DNA from 3 places in the Pseudomonas sp. PME37.24/006 genome. Region 3 is predicted to be linked to each of the others. Evidence: predicted binding sites of a transcription regulator. Region 3 holds the regulator's gene; each other region holds the start of a gene.
What was found. Region 3 encodes FliA, which starts transcription of late flagellar genes. Its sites were predicted from a motif close to CTAAAGTTTNNNNNNNNNNNGCCGNTAA; they were not measured.
Positions count from the first base shown of each region.

Region 1: a site for FliA is predicted at 5,624-5,651, ahead of flgM (flagellar biosynthesis anti-sigma factor FlgM). Genes of this name have one in related genera too.
Region 2: a site for FliA is predicted at 2,297-2,324, ahead of ACZ3GY_RS23400 (methyl-accepting chemotaxis protein). Genes of this name have one in related genera too.

Region 1 covers NZ_JBVHNL010000001.1:1,087,131-1,094,934, forward strand. The annotation lists gene ACZ3GY_RS05065 (indolepyruvate ferredoxin oxidoreductase family protein) at 1-1,046, shown strand, start outside; tRNA gene ACZ3GY_RS05070 (tRNA-Arg) at 1,135-1,209, shown strand; gene ACZ3GY_RS05075 (YceH family protein) at 1,592-2,251, shown strand; gene ACZ3GY_RS05080 (MFS transporter) at 2,444-3,775, shown strand; gene ACZ3GY_RS05085 (flagellar brake protein) at 3,846-4,535, opposite strand; gene ACZ3GY_RS05090 (flagella synthesis protein FlgN) at 4,676-5,143, opposite strand; gene flgM (flagellar biosynthesis anti-sigma factor FlgM) at 5,249-5,584, opposite strand; gene flgA (flagellar basal body P-ring formation chaperone FlgA) at 5,748-6,506, opposite strand; gene ACZ3GY_RS05105 (chemotaxis protein CheV) at 6,586-7,524, shown strand; gene cheR (protein-glutamate O-methyltransferase CheR) at 7,632-7,804, shown strand, end outside.
Region 2 covers NZ_JBVHNL010000007.1:22,836-30,639, reverse strand. The annotation lists gene ACZ3GY_RS23410 (OprD family porin) at 1-199, shown strand, start outside; RNA gene ffs (signal recognition particle sRNA small type) at 426-522, opposite strand; gene ACZ3GY_RS23400 (methyl-accepting chemotaxis protein) at 622-2,256, opposite strand; gene ACZ3GY_RS23395 (HU family DNA-binding protein) at 2,544-2,822, shown strand; gene ACZ3GY_RS23390 (OPT family oligopeptide transporter) at 2,944-4,656, shown strand; gene ligA (NAD-dependent DNA ligase LigA) at 5,053-7,419, opposite strand; gene zipA (cell division protein ZipA) at 7,519-7,804, opposite strand, start outside.
Region 3 covers NZ_JBVHNL010000002.1:684,138-691,941, reverse strand. The annotation lists gene flhB (flagellar biosynthesis protein FlhB) at 1-124, shown strand, start outside; gene sodC (superoxide dismutase [Cu-Zn] SodC) at 169-690, opposite strand; gene flhA (flagellar biosynthesis protein FlhA) at 945-3,053, shown strand; gene flhF (flagellar biosynthesis GTPase FlhF) at 3,069-4,376, shown strand; gene fleN (flagellar synthesis regulator FleN) at 4,464-5,303, shown strand; gene fliA (RNA polymerase sigma factor FliA) at 5,300-6,043, shown strand; gene ACZ3GY_RS08710 (chemotaxis response regulator CheY) at 6,197-6,571, shown strand; gene ACZ3GY_RS08705 (protein phosphatase CheZ) at 6,591-7,379, shown strand; gene ACZ3GY_RS08700 (chemotaxis protein CheA) at 7,391-7,804, shown strand, end outside.

The DNA of each region.
Region 1 (7,804 bases), on a different contig from region 3:
TGTCCCACGCGGTCATCAACAGCCATGAGGCGGCCACTGCTGAGTTCACCCGCAACCCCGATGCTCAGGTGCCGGGGCAGGCCATGCGCCAGACGCTGAGCGATGCCGTGGGAGCGGACAAGACCTGGTTCGTCGATGCCACTCATCTGGCAACTCGGCTACTAGGCGATAGCATCGCCACCAACCTGTTCATGCTGGGTTATGCCTACCAGAAAGGGCTGGTGCCGGTCAGCTCTCAAGCCATCGACAAGGCCATCGAGCTGAACAATGTGGCGGTCGCATTCAACCAGCAGGCATTTCTCTGGGGGCGGCGCGCCGCCCATGATGCGGCAGCGGTCGAGCGCTTGGTGCGGCCTGCGATCGCAGAGGTACCACGCTGCGAGACGCTGGAGGCAATCCTTGAGGATCGGGTCACACGCCTCACCGCCTATCAGAATGCCACCTATGCCGAGCGTTATCGGCAGTTGGTGATGCGTGTCAGCGAACGTGACAACGACCCTCAGCGTCGCCTGAGCCAGGCCGTGGCGCGTTACTACTTCAAACTTCTGGCCTACAAGGACGAATACGAGGTGGCGCGTCTGTATAGCGACAGCGCTTTCAACGAGGCATTGCGGGCGCAGTTCGAGGGTGATTTCCGGCTGCAGTTTCATCTGGCGCCTTCCTGGCTCAGTCACACCGACAAGGTAACCGGCGAGCCTCGCAAGCGCAGCTTCGGGCCCTGGATGCTAAAGGCATTCAAGGTGCTGTCGTCGCTGCGGTTCTTGCGTGGCACCTGGGTGGATCCGTTCGCTCATAGCGAAGAACGGCGAATGGAGCGTTCCCTTATTGGTGATTATGAGCGCAGTGTAGGAAGGCTGCTTGAAGGCCTCACCGCCTCCAACTACCAGACTGCGTTGGCCATCGCCGAACTTCCAGAGCAGATCCGGGGCTATGGGCATGTAAAGGAAAAGGCCGTGCTAAGCGTGCGTGAGCAGGAGCGGCAATTGCAGATAAGGATGAAGGCAGAGGAGATTGCGGTGGTCAGGGTGTTCGAACCGGCAGCTTGATCAAAAGCCCGTTGGCAACGGCATGACAAATCCCGTCGTGATGGTTAACATGCCGGCCGGCTGCTGTAATGAGCGCCGGATCCAAAGGGTCTCCTTAGTTCAACGGATAGAATAAGCCCCTCCTAAGGGCTAGATGCTGGTTCGATTCCAGCAGGGGACGCCATGATCCAGCGCTGAGGATGGAGATGTTTCCATCGCGGCTCAGCCACACAAGTTTGCGTTAGCCTGATAAAAATCAAAAAAAGACCCGGCAAAAAGCCGGGTCAATAACCGTGATTAGCCTGATGAGGAGATAAACTGGAGCTTCCGTGTGGATGCATTCAGCTTATCAAGCCAGCTTCGCAGCTGACGATGTAGATAATAATCATTCTCGATTTTTAGTCAATGAAAATCCTTCTCATTTCTTCTAATGGGTTTCCTCGCGCCTGACAGATAGTGCGCGGGCAAATCATGGATGTGCGCCTTTCAGTATTATGCGCTGAGCATGTCATCTTGCCTGTCGGCAGGCTACGCTAGTGGGCATTTCCCTCAGCCAGGTAAGCAATATGTCCGATCAGCCAAACGATGTGCCCGGCGTAGAGCCGTTGACTGCCGTCGAAGCGCGCATTTTGGGGAGCCTGATCGAGAAGCAGGCGACGACCCCGGAAGCTTATCCGCTGACATTGAATTCTCTGGTGCTGGCTTGCAATCAGAAGACCAGCCGCGAGCCGTTGATGAATCTTACCCAGGGTGCTATCGGGCAGGGCTTGCGAAGCCTGGAAGAGCGCGGCTTGGCACGGCTGGTTATGGGGAGTCGCGCTGATCGCTGGGAACAACGTGCCGACAAAGCACTGGAGTTGGTTGCGCCGCAAGTGACGCTGATTGGTTTGCTGTTGCTGCGCGGGCCGCAGACGATCAGTGAGCTGCTTACGCGAAGCAATCGCCTACATAACTTCGACGATGCTGACCAGGTGCAGCACCACTTGGAACGTTTGATTGGGCGTGAGCTGGTGAGCCTGGTCGGTCGTCAGCCTGGGCAGCGCGAAGATCGCTATGCCCATCTGTTGGGTGATCCGGCGGAGTTGCAGGTGCAGCTACAAGAGCGTTCAAGGCAGGGAGAGCGCTCGTCTGATGGATCTTCTTCGGATCGCCTGGAGGCACTTGAGGCGCGGATCAATGAGCTTGAGGCGCGCCTGGCAATGCTGGAAGGCAATACATCTGCTTGAGCCTTCAAATGGGCCTTCTCGCATAGGCTACATATTGCTGCGGAATAATGAACTGTTGTGCACTGCGCATTATCAATAGGGCACTGCCATCACAGGCCGAGCCGTGAAGGCTGTTTGCCCATTGGGTGTTTGTTTGATTTAGATTGAGCTGCCCCTTGGTGGCTTCAAGTTACAAGGAGTCGTCGCAGTCCAATGCGCATGATCTGGAAGTCCTTCAGTTCTCTGTACATCGCCACCGTTTTAATGCTGCTGGGCTCCGGCCTGTTGAGTACCTACCTGGCACTGCGTCTGGCCGAATCCGGCGAGGGCGTTTGGGCGGGCGCGTTGATGGCTGCCAATTACTTCGGGTTGGTGCTGGGCGGCAAGATTGGTCACCGGCTGATTGCTCGTGTCGGCCACATTCGCGCCTATGTGGCCTGTGCTGGCGTAGTCACTGCGGCGGTGCTGGGGCACGGTTTACTCGACTGGCTGCCAGCCTGGCTAGTGCTGCGTGTACTGGTAGGCTTGGGGATGATGTGCCAGTACATGGTCATCGAAAGCTGGCTCAATGAGCAGGCCGATACCAAGCAGCGTGGGTTGGTGTTCGCAGGCTACATGGCGGCCTCTTACCTTGGGCTGGTGCTTGGCCAGCTGGTTCTGGTCGTACACCCGACATTGGGCCTCGAGCTATTGATGCTGGTCGCCTTGGCCTTTGCGCTGTGCCTGGTTCCCGTGGCCCTTACCCGACGTATGCACCCCTCACCCTTGCACCCAGCGCCACTGGAAATGCGCTTCTTCTTTCAGCGTGTTCCCTTATCGCTGACGGCCATTGGCGTAGCTGGCCTGATGATTGGCTCTTTTTATGGTTTGGCACCGCTCTATGCGGCTGACATGGGGCTGGCGACGGAGCAGGTCGGCATATTTATGGGGGCCTGCATTCTTGCCGGCCTGATTGTTCAGGCTCCTCTGGGGTGGCTGTCGGATCGTTTCGACAGGGTCAAGTTGATGCGTGGCATGTCAGGCGTGATGGTGGTTGTGGCGGCGCCGCTGGCTATCCTTCATGAAGCGCCGTTGTTGCTGCTGATTTCAGTTGGTTTTGTTGTCAGCATGCTGCAGTTCAGTCTTTACCCCCTGGCTGTGGCGTTCGCCAATGACCATGTCGAGGCGGATCGGCGTGTGTCGTTGACCGCGATGCTGCTTGTGACATTTGGTGTCGGTGCTTGTATCGGGCCGCTGCTGGTCGGTGTGTTGATGCGTTTTTTCGGCGCCAACATGTTGTACGCCTTCTTCTGCGTCTGCGGTCTGTTCCTGGTCTGGAGAGTGCGCTCGAACATCGTCACGCATCTCCATCAGGTCGATGATGCGCCGCTGCAGCACGTGGCGATGCCTGTGAACATGACCGCTTCACCACTGGTGGCTGCGCTGGATCCACGTGTCGATGAGCAGGTTGTTCAGGATCAGATGCTTGAGCCCGTTGTGACCGATCCTGATGTGCAGACTGACGCCGATTCTGCAGATAAGCCTACGGCACCGTCGCAAGCCTGATCAGTCCGGGAATTGTTGATGTTTCAGCGCAACCCGAGCAGCTGAAACGTCATCAGGCCCTAGAGGCGATTCATAGAAAGGTGTCGCTCTCGAAGCGGCGCGCTTCGCGTTGTAACTGATAGACGAAGCGCTCCACCAGTCGCTGTTGCAGTCCGCTTAAGTTGGCGAAATGCAGGCCGACGAAGGTGAGATCAAGCTTCTCGTCATAACGAGCATGACGCAGCTCTACGGAGGCTTCCAGTCTGCCTATCGGAAGCAGTGCGCAGAAGCTCTCATAGACTTGGCCCGGCTGCAGCTTTTCGCTGGCGTTGCCGGGGAGGCGAACCTTGCAGCCTGAGGCGGAAATATCGAGCATCAGGCCTTCCAGTGGACTGCGCAGCTTGGCTCCGTCGAGTTCCACCTTGACCTGGTCTGACTGCTTGAGCGCTGCTCTGAACGCGTTGCGACGCTGATGATAAAGCACCATTTGGGGAATTTCGCCGCTGTAGCAGCGCTCTCCCTGATGCTCACTTACCTGCATGCCGGCTGGGCAATCCCAGGCGATCAGTACCCCGTCATGCAGAGATTCAACGCGGAAAGCTTCGCCGTTCTGCAGGTAGCGCTCGCCATCACTGGGGATCATCTCATCGAGAATCAGCAGATTCTGATCGCGGTCTACCTCTATCACAAAGCTTTGGAAGCGCTGATTGCGCTCCTTGAACATGATGATCAGGGGGTCATGGTGGTGTTGCAGAAGGCGTAGGTTGGCAACAATTTCCATCGGTGCTTTGAGCACTTTCGGAGGTTGCGGGCCATCGTCCTGGGCGAAGGGGTTGGACACGAACCAGTGATCTCCGGGGCATAGTACTGCTGCGTCAATGATAATGCCGTTTCGGCATCATTGCGCATCTTGTTGTTATGTCAGGCCTGGCTGAGTGGGCGCTTGCTGCCGATTTTAGCGGTGCCACCGCTGCTGTCATAGAGCGAAGGCGTTTCGTTGCCGCGCAAAATACCGAGCATGTTTTCTGTTGATTTCTGGCTTGATCGGATGATCCGGCCATTGCGCAGGTTGGCGCTCTGGCAGCTCTCCAGCAGGCTACTCAGTTTATCGCTAGCGGTCACTAGGGCATCACCCTGATCCGAACGCTCGGCGAGCGCCAGCAAGCCGGCGCGATCAGCGCTCAGGTTGAAGCCGAGGAGTATCTGGGTGCGATGCTTGCCATGCTGGTCAAGGCTGGCCAGCAAGGGCTGCTTGTCTGCCAGTATCTGCTGCAGGCGCGGCAAATCATGCTCGCTCAGGGCCTGGAATTCGGCTTCGATCAGCTCAAGCAATTGCTCGGCGTGGCCGATATCTTCATTGAATAGGTCGAGCAGGGGCGTAGCGTTCATAAGCGGGCTCTCTGGGGAAGAAACTGTTCAAGATCTGTCGGCCAACAAGCCAGCAAAACGGCGAACGGTCTCTAGGCGTCCAACACCCCAGTACAAGCCCGAAGACTAGCGCTGGGACTCGAAATTGAGCAGTTTGCTCGCGACGCGCTGGCTATCGACCTGGTAAGTGCCGTCAGTAATGGCTTGCTTGAGCTTGGCTACCCGGTCGGTATCGACGGCAGGCTGGTCGCGCAGCTTGTCGACGGTTTTCTGTAATTGCTGTGCTTCACTGCTCAGCTGAACGGATTCACCGCTCTTTGCGCTGACAGCCGCTTTCTGGGCGGCGGCTTCGTTACCACCGGCCTTGTTATCGATGGCTTCGTTCTTGCCGCCCTGGGCGCTACCGGCACGTGTTGTGCTGGCTGGCGTGGTGCTGTTGAGTCGGTTGAAATCGATGACCATGATGCAAAACCTCTGACAGAGTTTGGACGCTTGCCTAGTTTGTCGGCTATGCCCAGAAAAACTTTAGGCAAAAAATTGCGTCGCTTGCACAGTCTAAAACACCCTCATTCTCCAGTCAGCCAGTCCGTTCGACAATGCCTGTAGAAATAAATGCAAGTCATGCCTACATGGAGACTTCAACCTGCCCCGGGCCTAGCACTCTGGCGCGAACCACCCGTTGCGAGCGCTGGTTGCGCACACTGATCTGCTTACCCACGGCACCGTCGGAAAGCGCCTCGCCGGGCATGCGCACATTGATACCACCGCTGCGTGCGCTGATCACTACCTGATCGCCGCGGCGGATTACCTCTGCCTGACGGATGTGTGTGGGGGCCAAGACTTGATCTGGCAGCATGGCGCGGGTGGCTTTTCTGCCGATCGCTTGTTCTACATCAGTCAGATAGCCCTGGTTGAGCAAGCCTACATCTCGCTCCGCCAGCATTACATCGGCTTCGCTGAGCACGCCTTCGCGTTTGACGGGCTGCACCAGGGTAACCACCTCACGATACAGGCGCACCTGACCGGGAACGAATACCGTCCAAGGTGCTGCGCCATCGCAACGTACGCGCATGGTGACTCTGCCTACTGGTTCGGCTGGCGTTTCCAGGGTTGTCGTCAGCGATTGATCACATAACGGTAGCCGCAGGCGTGGATCCAAGCGGTTGATCTGAATCTCGTGGCGCGCCTGGATATTGCTGCGCTGCAAATAGTCCTCTACGGCCTGCTCAAGAAAGCGCTGAGTCTCGCCGATAAGCTGATCGGGCAGGGTGACTGAGGCAGTTGTCAGCGTGCTATAGCCGAGTGCCAGTAAAGCAGGTAAAACTGCCAAGCAACGAAGGCTCTTGGTTATCGAGCGTCGAATAATTGTCGTTTGTGCATTCATGCCTGGTTGGAAGCAAGGTGCGTGCCGCCTGCTACGCTAACTAAATCTGATGTGTTACTGGAATCATGGGAGCCCGTACATGGCCGGTGTGATGGATTCGGTCAACCAGCGTACTCAGCTGGTTGGGCAAAATCGCCTAGAACTGCTGCTGTTTCGTCTCGATGGCCCACAGCTGTACGGGATCAACGTCTTCAAGGTGAAGGAGGTGTTGCAATGCCCGAAACTCACCATCATGCCCAAGTCGAGCCCGGTGGTTCGCGGTGTGGCGAGCATCCGCGGCGGCACTATTCCGATTCTGGATCTGTCCATGGCGACAGGCAAACGGCCGTTGGGTGGTGATCTGCAGAGCAGCTTCGTCATCATCACTGAGTACAACACCAAGGTGCAGGGTTTCCTGGTGCGCTCTGTGGAGCGCATCGTCAATATGAACTGGGAAGAAATTCACCCGCCGCCCAAGGGGGCAGGGCGCGACCACTATCTGACGGCAGTAACGCGTCTGGATGACAAGCTGGTCGAAATCATCGACGTGGAGAAAATTCTCGCCGAAGTAGCACCGACCTCCGAGGTTATCTCCGTTGGCGTGGTGGACGTTGAGACCCAGACCAAGGCGGTCAGTCAGCATGTGCTGATCGTCGATGACTCTTCGGTCGCGCGTAAACAGGTGATGCGTTGTCTGCAGACGGTCGGCGTCGAGGTGACTGCATTGAATGACGGGCGTCAGGCACTGGATTTCCTACGCGCGATGGTGGATGAGGGCAAGTCGCCGGAGCAGGAACTATTGATGATCATCTCCGACATTGAAATGCCTGAGATGGATGGTTATACGCTCACCGCGGCGATTCGCACTGATCCGCGCATGCAGAAGCTGCACATTCTCCTGCATACTTCGCTGTCCGGAGTATTCAACCAGGCGATGGTGAAGAAAGTGGGTGCAAACGATTTTCTGGCGAAATTTCGTCCGGACGATTTGGCTTCTCGTGTGGTCGAACGCATCAAGTCGAGCGATCACTCGGCATAAGGTATGAGTTGCCTGGTGTTTTTGGCCGGGTGCTGGCGGTAAAGTCGGTAGGCGTGCATTGGCGCGCTTGCCGTATTCGACTTTCATAGATGGGCGAGGCTTCGCGAGTGTCTTCAGGTAATTTGGATTTCGAACAGTTCCGGATCTTTCTGGAAAAAGCCTGTGGCATCGTACTGGGTAGCAATAAGCAGTACCTGGTTTCCAGTCGGCTGAACAAGCTGATGGAGACCAACGGCATCAAGACGTTGGGTGAGTTGGTGCAGCGCATGCAGACTCAGCC
Region 2 (7,804 bases), on a different contig from region 3:
CGGCGACAGCATCCACGCAGCCGATGGCCGCAAGGATGGCGAAGAGTGGGGCCGCGAATCCGAACTGGCCTACACCGTCCAGGACGGCACCCTGAAGAACCTCAGCGTGCGCTGGCGTAACTCCGACGTCCGTCGTGACGTTGGCCAGGATCTCCACGAAAACCGCCTGATCTTCAACTACCCGCTGTCGATCCTGTAAGGCTTACACCGCATCGCTTTACTCCAGTGTCATGGCATATTTGGCCCGTCCTCGTGACGGGCTTTTTTATGCGCAGGCGCGCACGGCGTCAGCAGTCACTGCTCGACTGTTCCTGCAAAGGAAACAAAGGCGACGGACACACGAAAACGCCACTGCGGCATGTACCGAGCGTCGAAGAGAATATTCAAAAGATAGACGACCTGAGCAGGTCTTGAAATGGAGGCAACCCTACCAGCCACACCCCGGCACACAATGTTCCCGCTGTGGCTGCTTCCTTCCGGATCTGACCAGGTTCACGGGTAATCGTTGCGGGGGGACCGGCAGGGCCACCATAACGCTGCTCACCTTGCAGTGAGCCGGCGCCATTGTACCGGCTTGCGCCGAACTTACAACTGCTTCAAGCACTTAGCATCATTCACAGACTAAACCCGGAAACGCCCCACCAAGCGCGCAAGATCACTGGATAGCTCGGACAAACGCTGGCTGGCCGCAGTACTTTGTTGCGATGTTTGCGCGGCCTCATTGGACAATTCACGGATATCGCTGATATTACGGGCGATCTCCTCGGTAACGCTGCTCTGCTCCTCACAGGCGGTGGCGATCTGCGCGGCCATGTCGTTGATGCGCTGCAGCGAGTCGCCGGTATCGCTCAATGCCTGATCGACACCGGCAGCCTGTTCGACGCTTTCGCGCGCCTTGACGCTGCCCGCGTGGGTGGCTTTGACGGCATTCTGCACGCCGCCCTGTAAACGCTGAATCATCTCCTGAATGTCTTTGGTGGACTCCTGGGTACGAGCGGCCAGCGCCCGAACTTCATCAGCGACCACCGCAAAACCGCGACCCTGTTCGCCGGCACGGGCCGCTTCGATGGCGGCATTGAGGGCCAGCAGGTTGGTCTGTTCGGCGATGCCACGGATCACCGCCAACACCTCACCGATCTTGCCTGCTTCCTGCTCGAGGGCCTGGATGCTGTCCGAGGCGCTTTCCACCTCGTGCGCCAGTTGCCGAATCGACTGGATGGTCGCCCCGACCACCCGCGCGCCGTCGCGGGACTGGGTTTCTGCGTTGCGTACCGCATCCGCCGCGCCTTGAGCACTGCGCGCCACTTCATGCACCGCGGCACTCATCTCGGTAGCCGCTGTACTGACCTGATCCACCGCCGCATGCTCACTGTTGATCAGGCGATCATTCGCACTCGCCATGCCAGCCAGGCTCTGCGCAGAGCTTGCGACTTCCCCAGTCACGCGACCTACTTCGCTGATCAGCGGCTGCAGCTTGTCGAGAAAGCGGTTGAACGCCTGACTCAGGCGCCCCAGCTCATCGCGTGAGGTCACCTCCAGGCGCACCCGCAGATCCCCATCGCCATCGGCCAACTGCTCGATGCGGGTGAGCAATCGGTGCAGCGGCCGGGTGATGAGCGCAGGGAAACCGATGATCAGCAACAAGCAAACCAGCAATCCACAGATCACCACCGCTCCCTGCTGCCAGGCCAGGCGTTCGCCATGGGCAATGGCGGCAACGCCCAGCCCATTGGCGGCCTGATCCTCCAGCTCACCGAGCTTGTCGATCACATCACGCATGGCATCGAACTGCGCCTCGCTGTCACCAAAGCTGAGGCGCGACGCGGCAGCGGGATCGGTAGCAGCCAACTGCACGACCTGCGCGGCCGTGCGCTCCCAACTGGTAAAGGCACGTTCGAAGTCCGCGACCAATCGCAGCGCCTCGTCGCCTGGCTGCATCTGCGCATAAGCCTTGACCCGGTCGGCGGCCTGCTTGACGTTGTCCACCTGTGACTTGCGAAGGTCAGCTACATGATTCTCAGCGACCTCGCCCAACAGGCTGCGCTCAGCGACCAATGCCTGGTAAAGGTCACGATCAGCATTGAGGAGCAGACTGACGCCCGGCAGATAACGGTGGGTCAGGCGATTACTGGAGTCGACGACCTGGCCGATGCCCCACATGCCCAGCGCGCCCATCAGCAGCAGTAACAGGGCTAGAAAGATGATCGGCAGAGCGATCTTCGAACGAAACCCGAGATCAGCGAGCAAGCGCAGCATGGCAACCCCCGAACAGCTATGGACTGGTTCTGGTACGTCGTTTTCAGCAGCATAGCCGCAATCCTTATCGCCGCGCAGACGCCCCTATCCGCTTTGGCCACACAAAAAATGACGATCAAAACCAAAAACTGTGGCGGATGCCCGTAATTGAGCACTGCCACGGGAATTTACCGTGAGCAGGTAGGTCACAATGAAGCCTGATTGACCGGGAAAACCGCCCAGTCGATCGCCTATGATGCGCGGGCATTAATCAATGCCACACTTTTTCATCCCCAAGGAGCAACCACATGGCCATTACCAAAGACCAATTGATCGGTGACATCGCAGAAGCCATCGACACGCCGAAGACCACCGTCCGTGCGGCGCTCGATCAACTCAGCGAGATCGTCAGCGACGCCTTGGAAAATGGTGGTGAAATCACCCTGCCTGGTATCGGCAAACTGAAGGTCAGCGAGCGCCCTGCACGCACCGGCCGCAACCCGCAGACAGGCAAAGCCATCGAAATCGCTGCCAAGAAAGTAGTGAAGTTTGTACCGGCTAAGGCCCTGACCGACGCGGTCAACTGATCTATCGGCGGGGCGTCACCAGGCGCCCCGCTGCATCCCCGCAACACGCCCCTCTCGATAAGACTGAACCCACGCCGACCTGTCGCCTCAAACGACGACATCCGTCAGACGCAGGTTCGCCATGCCCGCCGACCGCGAACTCACCTTCCGCGCACTGTTTTCAGGTGTTCTGCTTGGCGCCTTGCTGACGCCTTCGAATATCTATTCCGGCCTGAAGATCGGCTGGTCGTTCAACATGTCGATCATCGCCCTGCTGGTCAGTTACGGGATCTGGCAGAGCTTGGTGCGCTGGCGCCTGGGCACCGCCTGGAGCATGCGCGAGAGCAACATCAACCAGACCACGGCATCGGCTGCCGCCTCGATCATCTCCGGCGGTCTGGTCGCACCGATACCGGCCTATACCCTGCTGACCGGCCAGCAACTACCCACGCTGCCACTGGTGGCCTGGGTGTTCTCGGTGAGTTTTCTGGGTATCTGGGTGGCCTGGTACCTGCGCCGCAGCATGGTCGAGGACACGCGGCTGCGCTTTCCCGAAGCGGTCGCCACCCTGGAAACCATGCAGCAGGTCTACAACCATGGCCGTGACGCGCTGCAGCGTCTCTACGTGCTGGGCGCGGCGGCCTTGCTCGGCGGCCTGGTCAAGTGGGTCGATACGCTACTGGCGCTGCCGCGCTGGTCGCCCTCGGCGAGCCTGGAACGGCTTACCTTCAGCCTCGATCCCTCACCACTGCTGATCGGTTTTGGCGGCATCATCGGTATTCGCGTCGGTCTTTCCCTGCTGCTCGGTGCGTTGATCGCCTGGGGTGGCCTGGCGCCCTGGTTGCTCGGCAGCGGCCTGGCGCCCATCGCAGAAGACGCCAGCGGCCCGCAATTCGGCCCCTTGGTGGAGTGGCTGTTGTGGCCCGGCGTGACATTGCTGGTGTGCGCCACGCTCACCTCCCTGGCGGTGCGTTACCGCATCAGCCGGCGCTTGGCCAAAGCGGCGCCCGACAACAACAGCAGGCAGGCACCGGAAAAGCTGCCGTTGACCATGCTCGGGCTGGCATCGCTGCTGGTGGTCACTTTGCAGGTACTGCTGTTCGATATCGACCCGCTGATGGCGCTGCTCAGCGTACCGCTGGCGGTCGCCCTCGCCTGCATGGCGGCGCGGGTGGTGGGTGCCACGGGTATTCCACCAATTGGCGCCACGGGCCAATTGTCCCAGCTGACCTTTGGCCTCATCGCTCCCGGGCAGGTCGGGGTTAATCTGATGGCCGCCAATACCGCTGGAGGTGCTGCCGGGCAATGCACCGATCTGCTCAATGACTTCCGGGTTGGCCATGCCATCGGTGCCAAACCCTACAACCAGCTGATCGCCCAGTGCCTGGGCATCTTCGTCGGCAGCATCGTCGGCGTGCTGGTCTATCAGATTCTGATTCCCGACCCGCAGGCCATGCTGATTACCGAGCAATGGCCCGCTCCGGCTGTGGCCACCTGGAAAGCGGTGGCCGAAGTGCTGGGCTACGGCCTCGACTCGATCGACAGCAGCGTCCGTTGGGCGATGCTGGTCGGCGCACTCTGCGGCGTGCTGTTCGGCATATTGGAAGCCAGCCTGCCCGTGCAATCGACCTTTGCCCGCCTGCTGCCGAGCTCGGCGGCATTCGGCCTGGCCTTCATCATACCCGCCTCCATCTCGCTGATGATGGCGCTGGGCGCCCTGCTCGCCTGGGTGATTCAGTCACGTTGGAGGAGCCTGGGCGAACGCTTCACCATCGCCGCAGCGGCCGGCCTGGTGGCTGGGGAAAGCATCGTCGGTGTTGGTGCGTCGTTCTGGATGATGTTTGCGGGTGGTTGAGGGTTGATGCCGGGATCGCCGGCTAGCCGGCTCGTAAACAAGCCATACACCGTAGGACCCCGCTTGCGGGCGAGAACGATTGCGGCCATCACGCAGAACCTAGGCATGACCGCCATTCGCCGGCAAGCCGGCTCCTACACGGTCGCGGCACCCTGCATCGTATTTGTAGGAGCCCCGCCCCCGGGGCGAATTGTGGGCATATCTCGGTAGCGAGGTTACCCGAGCCATTCGCCGCGAGGTCGCGGCTCCTACAGTCCGTTACGCCACGCGCACGTTGGCCCGTAGCCTGGCGTTGAGCGAAGCGATACCCAGGGGCCTTCCCAGGTGTCGCTGCGCTCTACCCAGGCTACGAGAAGCAACGGATAAGGGTGATGGGGATTAGCTGTCGCTACGAAATCACTCGGTGCCGATGCCAAAATCCGCCAGCCTGGCGATAAAGGTCTGCTCATCGAGCACGGCAACGTTCAGCTCGGTAGCCTTGGCCAGTTTCGAGCCGGCACCGGGGCCGGCGACCACGCAGGTGGTCTTTGCCGATACCGAGCCAGCGACCTTGGCGCCCAGGGCTTCCAGCTTGTCCTTGGCGATATCGCGGCTCATCACTTCCAGACTGCCGGTGAGCACCCAGGTCTGGCCAGCCAGCGGCAGGCCTTCGACCACCTTTTTCTCGCTTTCCCAGTGCATGCCGAAATCACGCAATTGCGCTTCGATGGCGCGTGCGCGCTCGGCATTTTCCGCCTTGGCGAAGAACTCCCGCACCGATTGCTTGGCCTTCTCGTTGAGCCCCTTCATGGCACTCAGGTCGAGCCAGTCAGCAGCGATCACACCGTCGAGGCTCTTGAAGCGCTCGGCCAGGTTCTTCGCGCCGGTCACTGCAACGAAGGGAATATTCAGCTTGTCGAGCAGCCCGCCCAGCGTCGTGCTGGCCGCGAACTCAGCGGACAGTTCGCCCTGATCCTGAAGTTCCAGGCCACGCTCGAGAAGGTGCTTGATGACGGTCTGGTTGTGCGCGTCCTCGAAGAAGCTGTGAATCTCGTGGGCGACCTCCAGGCCAACATCCGGCAGGTAGGTCAGCACCTCGGGCAGCGCCTGGGTGACGCGTTCCAGCGAGCCCAGAGAGCGGGCTAGCACCTTGGCGGTTTCCTCGCCGACATCGGGAATGCCCAGCGCATAGATGAAGCGTGCCAGGCTCGGTCGCTTGCTGTCGGCGATGGCATCGAGCAGCTTGCGGCTGGACACCTCGGCGAAGCCTTCGAGACCAACGATCTGTTCGAACTGCAGGGTGTAGAGATCGGCTGGCGAGCCTACCAGGCCTTCGTCCACCAGTTGCTCGACGCTTTTCTCACCCAGGCCTTCGATGTCCATGGCGCGACGCGAGACGAAATGGATGATCGCCTGCTTGAGCTGAGCCGCGCAGGCCAGGCGCCCAACGCAGCGATACACCGCACCCTCGCTGATCGTTTCACGGCCCTTGCTGCGCTTAATCAACTGGGTACGCTCCACCGCCGAGCCGCACACCGGGCATTGTTCAGGCACGGCGATCGGGCGGGCATTTTCAGGACGGCGCTCGGTGACGACCTGCATCACCTGCGGGATCACGTCCCCCGCGCGGCGGATGATCACCGTATCGCCGATCATCACACCGAGGCGCGCAACCTCGTCCATATTGTGCAGCGTTGCGTTGGAAACCGTCACCCCAGCCACCTTGACCGGCTTGAGACGCGCGACGGGCGTCACGGCACCGGTGCGGCCGACCTGGAATTCCACGTCGAGCAGCTCGGTCAGCTCCTCCATGGCGGGAAACTTGTGGGCGATGGCCCAGTGCGGGGTACGCGCGCGGAAGCCTAGCTGTTGCTGATCTTCGATGTTGTTGACCTTGAACACCACGCCGTCGATGTCATAGGCAAGGCCCATGCGCCGCTCACCGATATCGCGGTAATAGGCCAGGCAGTCTTCGACCCCCTTGGCCAGCTTCAACTCGGGGCTGATGGGAATGCCCCAGGTCTTCAGGCGCTGCAGCATGCCGACCTGAGTCGTGGCCGGCTCGGCGCTGTGCTGGCCAAGGCCATAGCAGCAGAACTCCAGCGGGCGGCTGGCGGTGATCTTCGAGTCCAGCTGGCGCAGGCTGCCAGCCGCGGCATTGCGCGGGTTGGCGAAAGTCTTGCCGCCAATCTCGGCCTGGCTGGCATTCAGTCGCTCAAAGCCTGCGCGGGAAATGAACACCTCACCACGCACCTCCAGCACATCCGGCCAGCCGCTGCCCTGCAACTTGAGTGGCACGTTGCGGATGGTGCGCACGTTGACGCTGATGTCTTCACCGGTGGTGCCATCCCCTCGGGTAGCGCCGCGCACCAGCTTGCCATCGCGATACAGCAGACTCACCGCCAGGCCGTCGAGCTTGGGCTCGCAGCTGTATTCGACGTCCACGCCACCACCGAACAGATCACCGCCCTGCAGACCAAGACCGCTCTGCACGCTGCGATCGAAAGCCCGCAGATCGTCTTCCTCGAAGGCGTTACCGAGGCTGAGCATCGGCACTTCATGCCGCACCTCACCAAAGGCGCTGAGCGCCTCGCCACCCACACGCTGGGTCGGCGAATCCGGCGTCACCAGCTCCGGGTGCTCGGTTTCGAGCGCTTGCAGCTCACGGAACAGTCGATCGTACTCGGCATCCGGCACGCTTGGCTCGTCGAGCACGTAATAGCGGTAGTTGTGCACATCCAGTTCGGTGCGCAGTTCGAGGATGCGTTGGGCGGAGTCTTTCATGCAGTAGTTCTCGACAAGGTACGGCGGCAGCGCAGAAATGAAAAACCCCAAGCCAAGCGCGTGGCTTGTAGCTTGGGGCTTGCAGCTAAAAGCTGCCGTTTAGCGTTTTTGCGTCAACAGTCGGCGCTCGTATTCGACGATGCGCTGACGGTAGTGTTCGATGGTTTGTGCGGTGAGCACACTGCGCTGATCGTCTTTCAGCTCGCCGTTGAGCTCGTGAGCCAGTTTGCGCGCCGCGGCGACCATCACGTCGAAGGCCTGCTTGGGATGACGCGGGCCTGGCAGGCCGAGGAAGAAGCTCACCGCACGGGTGCTGAAACCTTCGATGTCGTCCAGATCGAACGTGCCCGGCTTGAGCGCATTGGCCATGGAGAACAGCACTTCG
Region 3 (7,804 bases):
TCTGGCCGTCGCCCAGGTGCTGGCGTACGTCTATCAGATCCGTCAGTACCAGGCTGGCAAGGGCAAGCGCCCGGTACCGCTCAAGGATCTGCCCATCCCACCAGATCTACGTCGCGACGAGTAAGCGCGCACATCGAGAACCGCGTTCTGCGATGTGCGTCTGCGGTATTACTTGATCACGCCACAGGCCACGCGAGCGCCACCACCGCCTAGCGGTTTCGGGTGGTCGGCATGGTTGTCGCCACCGGCATGAACCATCAGGGCCAGATTCTTCAGCTCGTCCACGCTCTTGATTCGAGGTGCCAGCACCGGCTGATTAGCCTTGCCGTCTGCGGTGACCAGCAGGGCAGGGAGATCGCCCAGATGGCCGTCACCCCACGGGAGGTCGTGTTTACCGGTGTTCTGTGGATCCCAGTGGCCACCAGCCGCCTCGGCTGCTGAGGGTTGACCGTCTTTAGGGGCCGGATCGCAGCTGGGTTTACCGTGTACGTGAAAGCCGTGCACGCCGGGTTCCAGGTCGTGCAGCTCCGGCGTGAAAACCACGCCATAAGGACTTTGGCTGATCACCACCTTGCCAACCGAAGTGCCGACACCTTTGGCGTCTACGGCGTTGAGGTCGACCGTCAGGTCGGCGGCTTGCAGGCTTGCAGCGCAGCAACTGGCCAATGCGGCCATCATCCAGCGTTTCATACATGACTCCTCGAGGATGGAAAATCCGCGGGCAAAACCGTCGCCCACAGGGTGTGGACTCGGGTTTGCCGACGGGGTTCGTGTTTTCGTCTCGCTCCGGGGTGGTTATGGCAGTCCTGATTGGCTCTGCAGTCTAGGTATTTCGCACTTTTCGAAGAGTTGGAAAGGTTCTTGCAAACACCGGCAGCAAGGGCGTTTAGGCGTCAAAAGATTGAATAATCCGGGGTAACCACGTGGCAGTAGATCGCGCACAAATGATTGGCAACGTTCGCAGCAACCTGTCCGGGTTGCGCGACGGCAATCTTGGTATTCCGTTGATGCTGCTGATCATGCTTGCCATGGTCATGTTGCCGATCCCGCCATTCCTGCTCGACGTGTTGTTCACCTTCAGCATCGCGCTGTCGATCGTCGTGCTGCTGGTGGCGATCTACGCCCTGCGGCCGTTGGATTTCGCGGTGTTCCCGACCATCCTTTTGGCCGCGACCCTGCTTCGCCTGGCGCTCAACGTTGCCTCCACACGGGTGGTGCTACTGAACGGGCAGGATGGTCACGACGCCGCTGGTAAGGTGATTCAGGCCTTCGGCGAAGTGGTGATCGGCGGCAACTACGTGGTCGGTATCGTAGTGTTCGCGATCCTCATGATCATCAACTTCGTGGTGGTCACCAAGGGTGCCGGGCGTATCTCCGAAGTGAGCGCACGTTTCACCCTGGACGCCATGCCCGGTAAGCAAATGGCTATCGACGCCGACCTCAATGCCGGCCTCATCGACCAAGTCGAAGCCAAGAAGCGCCGTACCGAGGTCGCTCAGGAGGCCGATTTCTACGGCTCCATGGACGGTGCCAGCAAGTTCGTACGCGGTGACGCCGTCGCCGGCTTGCTGATTCTATTCATCAACCTGATCGGTGGCATTGCCATAGGCATGCTGCAGCACGGCCTGAGCTTCGGCGATGCTGGCCGCATCTACACCCTGCTGACCATCGGTGACGGCCTGGTGGCGCAGATCCCGTCGCTGCTGCTGTCGACTGCCGCAGCGATCATGGTGACCCGGGTTTCCAGCTCCGAAGACATGGGCGCCCAGGTCAATCGTCAGATGTTCGCTTCGCCACGCGCGCTGGCTGTGTCGGCGGCGATCATGATCGCCATGGGCCTGGTGCCCGGCATGCCGCACATGTCCTTCATCAGCTTGGGTCTGGTCGCCGCTGGCGCTGCCTACTGGATCGCCAACAAGCAGCGCAAGACCAAGGAAGTCGAAGTCCAAGAAGTACAGCGTCAGCAGGAGCTACTTCCCGCTCAGCGCGCTCAGGAAGTCAAGGAACTGGGCTGGGATGACGTGATGCCGGTCGACATGGTCGGCCTGGAAGTCGGTTACCGGCTGATTCCGCTGGTCGACCGCAACCAGGGCGGGCAGCTGCTGGCGCGGATCAAGGGCGTACGCAAGAAGCTCTCTCAGGAGATGGGCTTCCTGATGCCGTCCGTGCACATTCGCGACAACCTGGATCTGCAGCCTAACGCTTATCGCCTGACCTTGATGGGGGTCAGCGTCGCCGAGGCCGAGGTGTATCCGGATCGCGAGCTGGCGATCAACCCGGGCCAGGTGTTTGGCACCCTCAACGGCGTGGCCGCCAAAGATCCGGCGTTCGGTCTGGAAGCTGTGTGGATCGATCCAGGCCAGCGCGATCAGGCGCAGTCCCTTGGTTACACCGTGGTGGACGCCAGTACCGTAGTCGCCACCCACCTCAATCAGATTCTGCACAAGCATGCCCACGAGCTGCTAGGCCACGAAGAAGTCCAGCAATTGATGCAATTGTTGGCGAAAAGCTCGCCAAAACTGGCAGAAGAGCTGGTTCCCGGCCTGATCTCGCTGTCGACCCTGCTCAAGGTTCTGCAAGCACTGTTGCAGGAGCAGGTGCCGGTACGCGACATCCGTACCATCGCCGAAGCCATCGCTAACGTCGCCCCGAGGAGTCAAGATCCCGCCGCCATGGTTGCCGCAGTACGCGTCTCGCTGGCTCGCGCAATCGTGCAAAACATCGTGGGACTAGAGCCGGAGCTGCCTGTGATCACCCTTGAACCAAGGTTGGAACAGATATTGCTAAATAGTCTTCAGAAGGCCGGTCAAGGCTCCGAGGATGGCATCCTCCTGGAGCCTGGCATGGCCGAGAAGCTGCAACGTTCCCTGGTGGAAGCAGCGCAGCGTCAGGAGATGCTTGGCAAGCCGGTGATTCTGCTGGCGGCCGGGCCGGTTCGGGGAATGCTCTCGCGTTTCGCCCGGTTGGCCGTCCCGAGCATGCATGTTCTGGCGTACCAGGAAATTCCGGACAACAAGCAGGTCACCATCGTTGCGACGGTGGGGCAGAACTAATCGAGGGTACGGGCCATGCAGGTCAAACGCTTTTTTGCCGCCGATATGCGCCAAGCCATGAAGCTGGTTCGTGATGAGCTGGGCGCTGATGCGACCATCATCGGTAACCGCCGCGTGGCAGGTGGCGTGGAGTTGACGGCCGCACTCGATTATCAGGTTCAACCCGCTCCGGCGCGGCAACCGAATCCGGCCCTGGAGGCCGAGCTGCGCAAGACGCAGTCGCGCATCGCCTCCGCTCAGGCCGAGCTGAGCACCCGTGCGCAGCTCGATGCCGGTAAGGATCGTCAGCTGTTCGCCGAAGCGCCGAGCGTGGCACCAGCCGACAGCCTGGACGCCGTACTTGAGCGTCAGCAGAAGAAGCCGGCCTCGGCTTCGGTCGACCAGTCTGCCCTGGAATCCATGCGCTCCGAATTGCATGGCTTGCGTGAGCTGATCGAAATGCAGATGGGTTCCATGGCCTGGGGGCAGATGCAGAGCCGCCGCCCACAGCAGGCCGCCCTGTGGCGCCGCCTGCAGCGCATGGGTTTGCCGGCTGAGCTGGCACGCACACTGCTTGAGCGCGTTGCCTCGCTGAGCGATCAACGCCAGGCTTGGCGTATGGTGCTGGCGCACCTGGCACACTCGATTCAGACGCCCAAGCAAGAGCCGATGGAGGAGGGCGGTATGATCGCCCTGGTCGGCCCGGCTGGCATGGGCAAGACCACCACCCTGGCCAAGCTCGCGGCACGCTACGTACTCAAGTACGGCGCTGCGAATATCGCGCTGGTGAGTATGGACAGCTACCGTATCGGTGCTCAGGAGCAGCTCAAAACGCTGGGCCGTATCCTTGGCGTTTCCGTGACCCACGTTGATCCAGGTCAGTCATTGACTCAGGCGCTGGCGCCGTTGGTGCGCAAGCGAGTGGTTCTCATCGATACTGCCGGCCTGCCAGCCAATGACCCAGCGCTGCGTATGCAATTGGAGACCCTGGCAAGCCGAGGCATCAACGCCCGCAATTATCTGGTGCTGGCTGCAACCAGCCAGGCGCAAGTGCTCAAGGCGGCGTATCACAGTTACAAGCGCTGTGGGCTGGCCGGCTGCATTCTGAGTAAACTGGATGAGGCAACCAGCATGGGAGAGGTATTGGGTCTGGCTATTAGCCACCGTCTACCGGTAGCCTATCTGGCAGACGGCCCGCGAATTCCGGACGATGTACATGTGCCGCGCAGCCATCAGTTGGTCAGCCGTGCTGTAGGCCTGCAGGCTCCGGATGAACCGAGTGAGGATACGATGGCCGATATGTTTGCCGGGTTGTACCAAGACCCGGCACGACGCGCAGGATGATCATGCAGGTGTGGCGAAGCGCTGGCTGTGGTCGTTCCAGCAGCGCACAATGGCCATGTGGCTCTAAAGCGAAGTTAGACAAGGTGTATAGATAACATGGGTATGCATCCCGTACAGGTGATCGCGGTGACCGGCGGCAAGGGCGGCGTTGGCAAGACCAATGTGTCGGTGAATTTGTCGTTGGCGCTGGCGGATCTCGGTCGGCGCGTCATGCTCATGGATGCTGACCTGGGGCTGGCCAACGTCGATGTATTGCTCGGCCTGACGGCCAAGCGCACCCTGGCTGACGTCATCGACGGCCAGTGCGAGCTTCGCGATGTTGTCCTGCAGGGTCCGGGTGGCATTCGTGTCGTGCCGGCGGCCTCCGGTACTCAGAGCATGGTGCAGCTTACGCCCATGCAGCATGCTGGTCTGATCCAGGCTTTCAGTGATATCAGCGACAACCTCGATGTACTGATCGTGGACACCGCCGCGGGCATCGGCGACTCGGTGGTGAGCTTCGTACGTGCTGCGCAGGAAGTGCTGGTGGTGGTATGTGACGAGCCGACCTCGATCACCGACGCTTACGCGCTGATCAAGCTGCTCAATCGAGACCACGGCATGAACCGTTTCCGGGTGCTTGCCAATATGGCGCATAGCCCGCAAGAGGGTCGTAATCTGTTTGCTAAGCTGACCAAGGTGACCGACCGTTTTCTGGATGTTGCGCTGCAGTACGTGGGCGCAGTGCCTTATGACGAATCGGTACGCAAGGCCGTACAGAAACAGCGTGCGGTATATGAGGCGTTCCCTCGTTCGAAGTGCGCGCTGGCGTTCAAGGCGATTGCCCAGAAGGTTGATGCGTGGCCATTGCCGGCCAACCCGCGAGGCCACCTGGAATTTTTCGTTGAACGCCTGGTGCAACAACCGACTGCAGACACGGCTGTATGACGACAGCCTCTGGACTCCGTATGTACAGCAAGGCAACAGCACGAGATTCACAGCATCAGTTGATTGAACGTTACGCGCCATTGGTCAAACGCATCGCCTACCACCTGTTGGCGCGTCTGCCTGCCAATGTGCAGGTGGACGACCTTATTCAGGCCGGCATGATTGGCCTGCTTGAGGCATCGCGTAAATACGACGCCGGTAAGGGCGCCAGTTTCGAGACGTTCGCGGGTATCCGTATCCGGGGTTCGATGCTCGATGAGGTGCGCAAGGGTGATTGGGCGCCGCGTTCGGTGCACCGCAACAGCCGGATGGTCAGCGACGCAATCCGAAAAATTGAAGCGAGAACGGGAAGAGACGCTAAAGATCAGGAGGTTGCTGCCGAACTCCAATTGAGTCTCGAAGATTACTACGGCATTCTTGGCGACACTTTGGGTAGCCGCCTGTTCAGTTTCGACGATCTGTTGCAAGAAGGCGAAAGCGGTGGGCTGCAGGAAGACACAAGCTCCTTGCTCCAAGGGCCTTCGCATGAGCTGGAAGACAATCGTTTCCAGGCAGCGCTGGCCGACGCTATCAGCAATCTGCCGGAGCGTGAGCGGTTGGTGTTATCGCTGTATTACGACGAGGAGTTGAATCTCAAGGAAATCGGCGAGGTACTGGGAGTTAGTGAGTCGCGGGTCAGCCAATTACACAGTCAGTGTGCCGCGCGTTTACGCGCACGGTTAGTGGAATGGCGCGCATAAGGAATTAGCAGGGCGCTGGAAAAACACAGTGAACGCAGCAAAGCCGGGCGCAATAGTTTTGCGGCGTTCCGCCAGGCCGGTTTCACGATTTATAAGCGCTTCAGAATGCTGATGGCGTTTTAGGACTGTACGGAGGTCGACTTGGACAAGAACATGAAAATCCTCATCGTCGATGATTTCTCGACGATGCGCCGGATCATCAAGAATCTTTTGCGTGATTTGGGCTTTACCAATACGGCGGAAGCCGACGATGGCGTCACGGCCTTGCCGATGCTGCAAAGCGGCAGCTTTGACTTCCTCGTGACCGACTGGAACATGCCGGGCATGAGCGGAATCGATCTGCTGCGCGCGGTGCGTGCGGATGAACGCTTGAAGCAAATGCCAGTGTTGATGGTGACGGCAGAAGCCAAGCGTGATCAGATCATCGAGGCCGCTCAGGCTGGTGTGAACGGCTACGTGGTCAAGCCATTCACCGCCCAGGTGCTCAAGGAAAAGATCGAAAAAATCTTCGAGCGGGTCAACGGCTGATGTCTGCCGCGAGGTTGTTATGGAACACGAAGATTCTCAAGAGGCCGACCTCGAGTCGACTCTGAAAAGCAATGCCCGCCAACTGGTAAGCAGCCTCGAACAAGGCAACTTTGGCGAAGCGGTACAGCTGATCAATGAACTGAACAAGGCGCGCGACCGTGGTCTTTACCACGAAGTCGGCAAGCTCACGCGTGAGCTGCACAACGCCATCGTCAATTTTCAGCTTGACCCTCGGGTGCCCCACGCCAATGAAGTCTCACAGATATCTGACGCGACGGAGCGGCTCAACTACGTCGTGACCATGACCGAGCGTGCGGCCAATCGCACCATGGATCTGGTCGAGCAGAGTGCACCACTGGTCAATGATTTGAGCAGCGAAGCCGATGCTCTGAGCGAAGATTGGGGGCGTTTCATGCGCCGTGAAATGGGCGCTGAGGCTTTCCGTGAGTTGGCCAAACGCATCGAGCTGTTTTTGGCGCGCAGCCAGCGTGACAACAGCAAACTGTCCGGGCACCTCAACGACATTTTGCTGGCGCAGGACTATCAGGATCTGACCGGGCAGGTGATCAAACGCGTCACCCAGTTGGTGACCGAGGTAGAGAGCAATCTGCTGAAACTGATGCTGATGGCCAGCCAGGTCGACCGTTTCGCCGGCATCGATCACGATCACAATGAATTACGTGTAGAGCAGAACAAACAAAAAAATACGTCCCATGGTGAAGGTCCACAGATTCATGCCGATAAGCGTGATGACGTCGCATCGAACCAGGACGACGTCGACGATTTGCTGTCCAGCCTGGGATTTTAGGAGCACGTCATATGAGCTTCGGCGCCGATGAAGAAATCCTCCAGGATTTCCTGGTAGAGGCCGGCGAGATTCTCGAGCTGTTGTCCGAGCAGTTGGTGGAGCTGGAAAGCCGCCCGGACGATATGAATCTGCTCAACGCGATTTTTCGGGGATTTCACACGGTAAAAGGCGGGGCAGGCTTCCTGCAGCTCAATGAGTTGGTGGAATGCTGCCATATTGCCGAGAACGTGTTCGACATCCTGCGTAAGGGTGAGCGTCGCGTCGACTCCGAGTTGATGGACGTAGTGCTCGAAGCGCTGGATGCCGTCAATGGCATGTTCACCGAAGTACGCGAGCGTGTTACGCCGACGCCGGCTTCTCCCGAGCTGCTGGCAGCGCTGGCACGACTCGCTGAGCCTGCTCCTGCCGCAGGGTCTGTTGCGGTT